Arthrobacter globiformis: one gene and its partner. The protein of the gene in region 1 binds, or shares a complex with, the protein of each later gene. Links are inferred from orthologs where the notes say so. Each region holds a gene or a part of one and is shown in the gene's direction. Other genes may lie near its edges.

What was found. The genes of interacting proteins can lie anywhere in the genome.
Region 2: QFZ33_RS17400 (region 1) and sucB share a complex: the UniProt entries of both Bacillus subtilis proteins name them as parts of the 2-oxoglutarate dehydrogenase (OGDH) complex. The link is inferred for Arthrobacter globiformis from one-to-one orthologs.

The regions. Positions count from the first base shown.
Region 1 is NZ_JAUSXI010000001.1:3,745,836-3,750,580, forward strand. What follows is about bases 1-4,441. They hold QFZ33_RS17400 (multifunctional oxoglutarate decarboxylase/oxoglutarate dehydrogenase thiamine pyrophosphate-binding subunit/dihydrolipoyllysine-residue succinyltransferase subunit), read left to right. Parts: upstream 1-353; coding sequence 354-4,241; downstream 4,242-4,441. Other genes in these bases: QFZ33_RS17405 (GDSL-type esterase/lipase family protein), read left to right, coding at 4,325-4,441. Outside these bases: more of QFZ33_RS17405, read left to right, coding at 4,442-4,745. UniProt on the Bacillus subtilis protein: E1 component of the 2-oxoglutarate dehydrogenase (OGDH) complex which catalyzes the decarboxylation of 2-oxoglutarate, the first step in the conversion of 2-oxoglutarate to succinyl-CoA and CO(2).
Region 2 is NZ_JAUSXI010000001.1:2,160,214-2,163,422, reverse strand. The notes cover bases 1-2,990. They hold sucB (2-oxoglutarate dehydrogenase, E2 component, dihydrolipoamide succinyltransferase), read left to right. Parts: upstream 1-616; coding sequence 617-2,365; downstream 2,366-2,990. Other genes in these bases: QFZ33_RS09835 (hypothetical protein), read left to right, coding at 2,514-2,864; lpdA (dihydrolipoyl dehydrogenase), read left to right, coding at 1-499. Also shown: QFZ33_RS09830 (OsmC family protein), read left to right, coding at 3,058-3,209. UniProt on the Bacillus subtilis protein: E2 component of the 2-oxoglutarate dehydrogenase (OGDH) complex which catalyzes the second step in the conversion of 2-oxoglutarate to succinyl-CoA and CO(2).

The DNA.
Region 1 (4,745 bases):
CCCCAGGCCGGCACCTGGATTTACCGTCCATGGCACCTATATTTACTGTCCATAAGGATTGCAGTCTACAGGAGCAACGCACGGCCACAGAGGACTAAAGCGGCCCGTCCGGCCCGTCCGGAACCGGCTCCCGGGCATGGTGGATAGGACTCGGTTCGGGGCTCGCTTGGACCCCATTTCGCCATAATTCGGGCGGTACATGATTTGGGTCACCCTTATTGGCAGTTAACCCGGAACGGTCATTAGACTGGCAAAGGTCTGGGTTCATAGGACACAGAAACTGGTTCGATCGTTGTGCCGTGGCACCTTAGGCGACCAGAGGAAATCAAACTCATGGAAGAGGCGTATTTCAAGTGCCAGAGCAGCCTAGCCACCGTCTGCCAGAGGAATTTGGTGGAAACGAGTGGCTCGTTGACGAACTGTACGAGCGTTACCAGCAGGACAAGAACACGGTTGATGCCAAGTGGTGGCCCCTGTTCGAATCATTCGACAGCGGCAGCGGTCCATCTTCCAACGGCGTGCCGGCAGTGACGTCACCGGCGGCCAATCCGGCTACCCGCGAACTGCCTGTTGTCACTCCCCCGGCGCCCGCGAAGGCACCGGCATCTGCTAATCCCGCGGCCCAGGCGCCTGCGGCAGCTCCGGCACCGGCGCCGGCGGCAGCCCCCGCCCAGCCTGCACCTGCCAAGAAGGCTCCGGCAACGGTAGCCCGCGACGGCGCGAAGAAGACCGAGGCGGGCACCGGCGCCCAGCCCATCCCGGCCCAGCTGCCGAAGAACGTCAAGGCTCCCACCGCACCAGAGGAAGACGTCGTATCCGTCCTTCGCGGACCGGCCAAGGCCATTGCGACGAACATGGTCACCAGCCTCGAGGTGCCCACGGCCACCAGCGTCAGGGCGGTTCCGGCCAAGCTCCTGATCGACAACCGGGTTGTCATCAACTCCAACCTGGCCCGCGCCCGCGGCGGCAAGGTCTCCTTCACCCACCTCATCGGCTACGCCGTTGTCCGGGCACTGTCCCAGTTCCCGTCCATGAACGTGTACTACGACGAGGTTGACGGCAAGCCGGTGGCGGTCCAGCCGGCACACGTGAACTTCGGCATCGCCATCGACATGCCCAAGCCCGACGGCACCCGCCTTCTGATGGTTCCCAACATCAAGAAGGCCGAAACCATGAACTTTGCAGAGTTCTGGCACACCTACGAAGACCTCATCAAGCGTGCCCGCAACGGCAAGCTGACGGCAGACGACCACGCCGGCACCACCGTGTCGCTGACCAACCCGGGCGGCATCGGCACCGTGCACTCGGTGCCCCGCCTCTCGAAGGGCCAGGCCGCCATCATCGGCGTCGGTGCCCTCGACTACCCGGCCGAATGGCAGGGCGCCAGCGAGAAGATCATTGCCCAGAACGCCATCAGCAAGATCCTCACCCTGACCTCCACGTATGACCACCGCGTCATCCAGGGTGCAGGCAGCGGCGAATTCCTCAAGCTCGTCCACTCCCTGCTCCTCGGCGCGCAGGACTTCTACGACGAGATCTTCGAAGCGCTGCGCATCCCGTACGAGCCTGTGCGCTGGAGCCCTGACCTGCAGGTGGACCCGGCCGACCAGATCAACAAGGTCGCCCGGATCCAGCAGCTGATCCACTCCTACCGCGTACGCGGCCACCTCATGGCGGACACCGATCCCCTCGAGTACGTCCAGCGTAAGCACCCCGACCTCGACGTCCTCACCTACGGCCTGACCCTGTGGGACCTCGACCGCGAGTGGCCCACGGGCGGCTTCGGCGGCAAGCCGATGCTCAAGTTCCGCGACATCCTGGGGGTGCTCCGGGACGCTTACTGCCGCACCACGGGCATCGAGTACATGCACATCCAGGACCCGGCCGAACGCAAGTGGTTCCAGGACCAGCTGGAGCACCCGTACTCCAAGCCGAGCCGCGACGAGCAGCTGCGCATCGTCTCCAAGCTGAACGCCGCAGAGGCGTTCGAGACCTTCCTGCAGACCAAGTTCGTGGGCCAGAAGCGGTTCTCGCTTGAAGGCGGCGAGTCGCTGATTCCGCTGCTGGATGCAGTCATCTCCGATGCAGCCGACGACGGGCTGGACGAGGTTGCCATCGGCATGGCCCACCGCGGCCGCCTGAACGTGCTGACCAACATCGCCGGCAAAACCTACGCCCAGGTGTTCCGCGAGTTCGAAGGCACCCAGGACCCGCGCTCCGTGCAGGGCTCCGGCGACGTCAAGTACCACCTCGGCACCGAGGGCACGTTCACGTCGGACAACGGCAAGGAGACCAAGGTCTACCTCGCCGCCAACCCCTCCCACCTCGAGGCCGTCGATTCGGTCCTGGAGGGCATCGTCCGCGCCAAGCAGGACCGGCTGGACCAGGGACAGTCGTTCCCCGTGCTGCCTATCATGGTTCACGGTGACGCTGCCTTCGCCGGCCAGGGTGTTGTGGCGGAAACGCTCAACCTGTCCCAGCTGCGCGGCTACCGCACCGGCGGAACGATTCACATCGTGGTCAACAACCAGGTCGGCTTCACCACCGCTCCGTCCTCGTCGCGCTCGTCCACGTACTCCACGGACGTCGCCAAGATGATCCAGGCTCCGGTGTTCCACGTGAACGGCGACGACCCGGAGGCAGTTGTCCGCATCGGCCAGCTCGCCTACGAGTTCCGCCAGCGGTTCCACAAGGACGTTGTCATCGACATGGTCTGCTACCGCCGCCGCGGTCACAACGAGGGTGACGACCCCTCGATGACGCAGCCGCTGATGTACAACCTCATCGAGGCCAAGCGTTCTGTCCGCAAACTCTACACAGAATCGCTGATCGGCCGCGGTGACATCACCGAGGAAGAAGCCGAGCAGCTGCTCCGCGACTACCAGGAGCGCCTCGAGCGCGTCTTCGCCGAGACCCACGCCGCCCAGACCTCGCCCATTCCGATCATCACGGCCGATTCGGCTGCGGTATCGGACATCGAGCGCCCCCATGCACAGCAGTCCGACATCGGAACGAACGCGCCGGCGTCCACGGCGATTTCGGCCGACACCCTCGCCCGCATCGGCAAGGCCCACGTGGAGATCCCCGAGGGCTTCACTGTCCACGCGAAGCTCAAGCAGCTGCTGGAGAAGCGTGAGCAGATGTCCCGTGAGGGCGGCATCGACTGGGGCTTCGGCGAGATTGCCGCTTTCGGATCGCTGATCATGGAAGGCGTACCCGTTCGCCTTGCCGGCCAGGATTCACGCCGTGGCACGTTCGTCCAGCGCCACGCCGTGTTCCACGACCGCGCCAACGGCAACGAGTGGCTGCCACTGGGCAACCTGTCGGACAACCAGGCCAAGCTCTGGATTTACGACTCCCTGCTGTCCGAATACGCGGCCATGGGCTTCGAATACGGCTACTCCGTGGAGCGCCCCGACGCCCTGGTCCTGTGGGAGGCGCAGTTCGGTGACTTCGTCAACGGCGCGCAGACCATCATCGATGAGTTCATCTCGTCCGCCGAGCAGAAGTGGGGCCAGCGCTCGTCGCTCGTGCTGATGCTTCCGCACGGCTACGAAGGACAGGGTCCGGACCACTCGTCCGCACGGATCGAGCGTTTCCTGCAGATGTGCGCCGAAGAGAACATGATCGTGGCCAACCCCACGACGGCCGCCTCGCACTTCCACCTGCTGCGCCGCCAGGCCTACAGCCGGCCCCGCAAGCCGCTCATCATCTTCACGCCGAAGCAGCTGCTGCGCCTCAAGGCCGCTGCCTCGTCCGTGGAGGACTTCACCACCGGCGGCTTCCGCCCGGTGATAGGTGAGCACGAGCAGCTGCAGGGGGACGCCGTCGAACGTGTTCTCCTGGTCTCCGGACGCCTGTACTACGACCTGCTGTCCACGCGGCAGAAGACGGGCGACAAGACGACGGCGATCGTCCGCGTCGAGCAGCTGTACCCGCTGCCGCAGGCGGAGATCGAAGCCGAACTGGCCAAGTACCCGAACGCTGAAGTGGTCTGGGCGCAGGACGAACCCGCCAACCAGGGTCCGTGGCCGTTCATGGGCCTGCACCTGCCCACCGCCCTTGACCGGAAGGTGCGCCTGGTCTCACGCCCGGCTTCGGCGTCCACCGCGGCCGGCTCCATGAAGCGCCACGCTGCGGAGCAGGACACGCTCCTGAAGCAGGCATTCGCGCCCGTAAGTAGCAGAAAAGCTGCCCGGCCGGACGGTGACATACCGTTCCAGCCGGGCAGTTCTGTTTAATCGGCGTGAGTTAATGGACCTTTAGGCTGGCATGCAAAGGTCCGTATCCGGGACACGCCCTCCCAACAAGTGAAGAGGTAGTAGTGGAAGACAGGAAGCTGCGGATTGCGGCTGTTGGAGATGAACTGCTGGCTGGGCTCGGCGATCCCCGGGCGCTGGGATGGCTGGGCCGGGTGCTCGCCCGCACTCCGCAGGACGGCATGACGGTGGAAAGTTTTTCCCTCCCGTGCCCCCAGGAAGGCACCGAGGGGCTGGCCGCGCGCTGGCTCGAGGAGGCTGGCCGCAGGTTCAGCGACAACCACGAGAACCGCCTGGTCATCGGGCTTTCCGGCCGGGACATCGAGTTCGGGCTGTCCACGGCCCGGAGCCGGCTGAATCTCGCCAACATCCTGGATTCAGCTACCCAGAAGCGGCTGGAGGTCTTCGTCGTGGGGCCGCCTCCCACCCTGGATCCGGTGCAGAACCGCCGCCTCGGCGAGCTGAACACTGCCTTCGCCGACGTCA
Region 2 (3,209 bases), 1.6 Mb from region 1 along the record:
CACCGGCGTGGGCAACGTGTACGCCGTCGGCGACATTGTCCCCGGCGTCCAGCTCGCCCACCGCGGCTACCAGCAGGGCATCTTCGTGGCCGAGGAAATTGCCGGCCTGAAGCCTGTCATCGTCGAGGATGTCAACATCCCCAAGGTCACCTACTCCGAACCCGAGATCGCCACCGTCGGCTACACCGAAAAGGCCGCGAAAGAGAAGTTCGGCGACGAGCAGGTGGAAATCCAGGAGTACAACCTGGCCGGAAACGGCAAGAGCTCCATCCTCGGCACCGGCGGCCTCGTGAAGCTGGTCCGCCAGAAGGACGGCCCCGTGGTGGGCGTCCACATGCTCGGCTCACGTATGGGCGAGCAGATCGGCGAAGCACAGCTGATCGTGAACTGGGAAGCCTACCCGGAGGATGTGGCCCAGCTGCTGCACGCCCACCCGACCCAGAACGAGGCCCTGGGCGAGGCCAACCTTGCCCTCGCCGGCAAAGCCCTTCACGGCTAATTCGTTCCGCAAGACAACCAGGGCCTGGTGCACCCGGCTCGAACAGCAGCGTGCACCAGGCCCGACCAATGCAGCAATCATCCGCACTTTAGATCAATAAAGGAGAACGGGGACGACATGTCTGAATCCGTTAACTTGCCCGCCCTCGGTGAGAGCGTCACCGAAGGAACTGTCACCCGCTGGCTCAAGCAGGTAGGTGACCGGGTAGAGGTGGACGAACCGCTGCTCGAGGTTTCCACCGACAAAGTAGACACTGAAATCCCCTCTCCGATCGCCGGCGTCATCGAGGAAATCCTCGTCGCCGAAGATGAGACCGCTGAAGTTGGCGCCCCGCTGGTGCGCATCGGTGACGGCTCGGGCGGCGGCGCAGCCGCCGAAGAGGCGCCCGCCGCAGCAGCCCCGGCCGAGGAAGCACCGGCTGCAGCCCCCGCCGAAGAGGCACCTGCCGCAGCACCGGCCCAGGAAGCACCTGCCGCTGAGGCAGCACCCGCCTCCTCCGGCGAAGGCCACGAAGTCACCCTGCCGGCACTTGGCGAGAGCGTCACCGAAGGCACCGTCACCCGCTGGCTCAAGGCCGTTGGCGACACCGTTGAAGTTGATGAGCCGCTGCTCGAGGTCTCCACCGACAAGGTGGACACCGAGATCCCGTCTCCCGTGGCCGGCACGCTGCAGGAAATCCGCGTCAATGAGGACGAGACCGCCGAGGTTGGCTCTGTCCTCGCCGTCATCGGCTCCGGCGCCGCTGCTCCTGCTGCAGCTCCCGAGAAGCCCGCCGAGGCTCCCGCCGCCCCCGCAGCTGAGAAGCCCGCCGCCGCGCCTGCTCCCCAGGCAGCACCCGCACCGCAGGCCGCTCCGGCTCCGCAGGCTGCACCCGCACCGCAGGCCGCTCCGGCTCCGCAGGCTGCACCCGCACCGCAGGCCGCTCCGGCCGCAGGCGGCGAGTCCGGCTACGTCACTCCCCTGGTCCGCAAGCTCGCCAACCAGCACGGCGTGGACATCGCCGCCGTCTCCGGCACGGGCGTCGGCGGCCGCATCCGCAAGCAGGACGTCCTGGCCGCTGCTGAGTCCAAGGCCGCTCCGGCAGCCGCAGCGCAGGCAGCCCCGGCCGCAGCTTCCGCTGCTCCGTCGGCAGCAGCATCATCGCTGCGCGGCACCGTGAAGAAGGCGCCGCGTATCCGCCAGGTCATCGCCCGCCGCATGCGTGAGTCGCTGGATGTTTCCACCCAGCTGACCCAGGTGCACGAAGTGGACATGACCAAGGTGGCCAAGCTGCGCCTGAAGGCCAAGAACTCGTTCCAGGCCCAGAACGGCGTCAAGCTCACCTTCCTGCCCTTCATCGCCAAGGCCGTGGCCGAGGCACTCAAGCAGCACGCCACGCTCAACGCTGCGTACGACGAGGACAAGCAGGAAATCACGTACCACAACGCCGAGCACCTGGCGATCGCCGTGGACACGGACAAGGGCCTCCTGGTTCCGGTCATCTCCGACGCCGGAAGCCTGAACCTCGCGGGCCTCGCCGGCAAGATCGCCGACGTCGCTGACCGCACCCGCAACGGCAAGATCGGCCCGGACGAACTGTCCGGCGGTACGTTCAGCATCACCAACATCGGCTCCGTCGGCGCACTGTTCGACACCCCGATCATCAACCAGCCGCAGGTCGGCATCCTGGGCACCGGTGCGATCGTCAAGCGCCCCGTGGTGGTCCAGGACGAGAACGGTGACGACTCGATCGCCATCCGCTCCATGATGTACCTGTCCCTCACTTACGACCACCGCCTGGTGGACGGTGCGGACGCCGGTCGCTTCCTGCAGACGCTGAAGGCCCGCCTCGAAGAGGGCGCGTTCGAAGCGGACCTGGGACTGTAACTAACAGCCAACGACGACGGCGGTGCGGGCGCCGGTGGTATGCCACCGGACGGCCGCACCGCCGTCGTCTTTTGTTTGGTAAATCTGCGCCGCGAACCGCCGCCTCTCCTTACTACGGCGCGTAGAAGTATCTGGCTAGACTGGTGCCATGAACATCGTCTATAACGTCATGGTCTTCCTGCACATCGTCGGCGCCGCCATGATCGTCGGCATCTGGATCGGCAACATGAAGAAGCCGACTGTCCATCCCCGGCAGTTCGACGGCGCGGCACTTCAGCTCCTCACCGGCATCGTGATGATGGGCCTGATCCCCGCGCTCGACATGGACGCCAACTACGCGAAGCTGGGCATCAAGATCGGCGTCGCCCTGGTCGTCGGCGTGCTGGCCTTCATCGGCCGCCGCAAGTACAAGAAGGGCGAGCCGATCTCCGCCGGCCTGGCCCACAGCGTGGGCGGGCTGGCTCTGCTGAACGTCGCTATCGCGACGCTCTGGCGGTAACCGCCCCCTGCCATGCCAACGACGACGGCGACGCCCCCTCCTGCGGGGGGCGTCGCCGTCGTCGTTGGCGCTTCCGGTCATAATCCTCTGACAGCGGACAACCCGTGCACGGGGGGCACCTAATCCATAGGATTGAGCAGGAAGGGCCGGGCGGCAGCCTGGACCTGGACTGAATCCAAGTTAAGGAGTGGACATGGCAGCAACACGCACCGCACACACAGTATGGAACGGCGACCTGATGACGGGCGCAGGCAACACGACGCTCGACAGCTCCGGACTGGGCACCTACGAGGTCACCTGGAAGGCCCGCACCGAGGCCTCGGAAGGCAAGACCAGCCCGGAAGA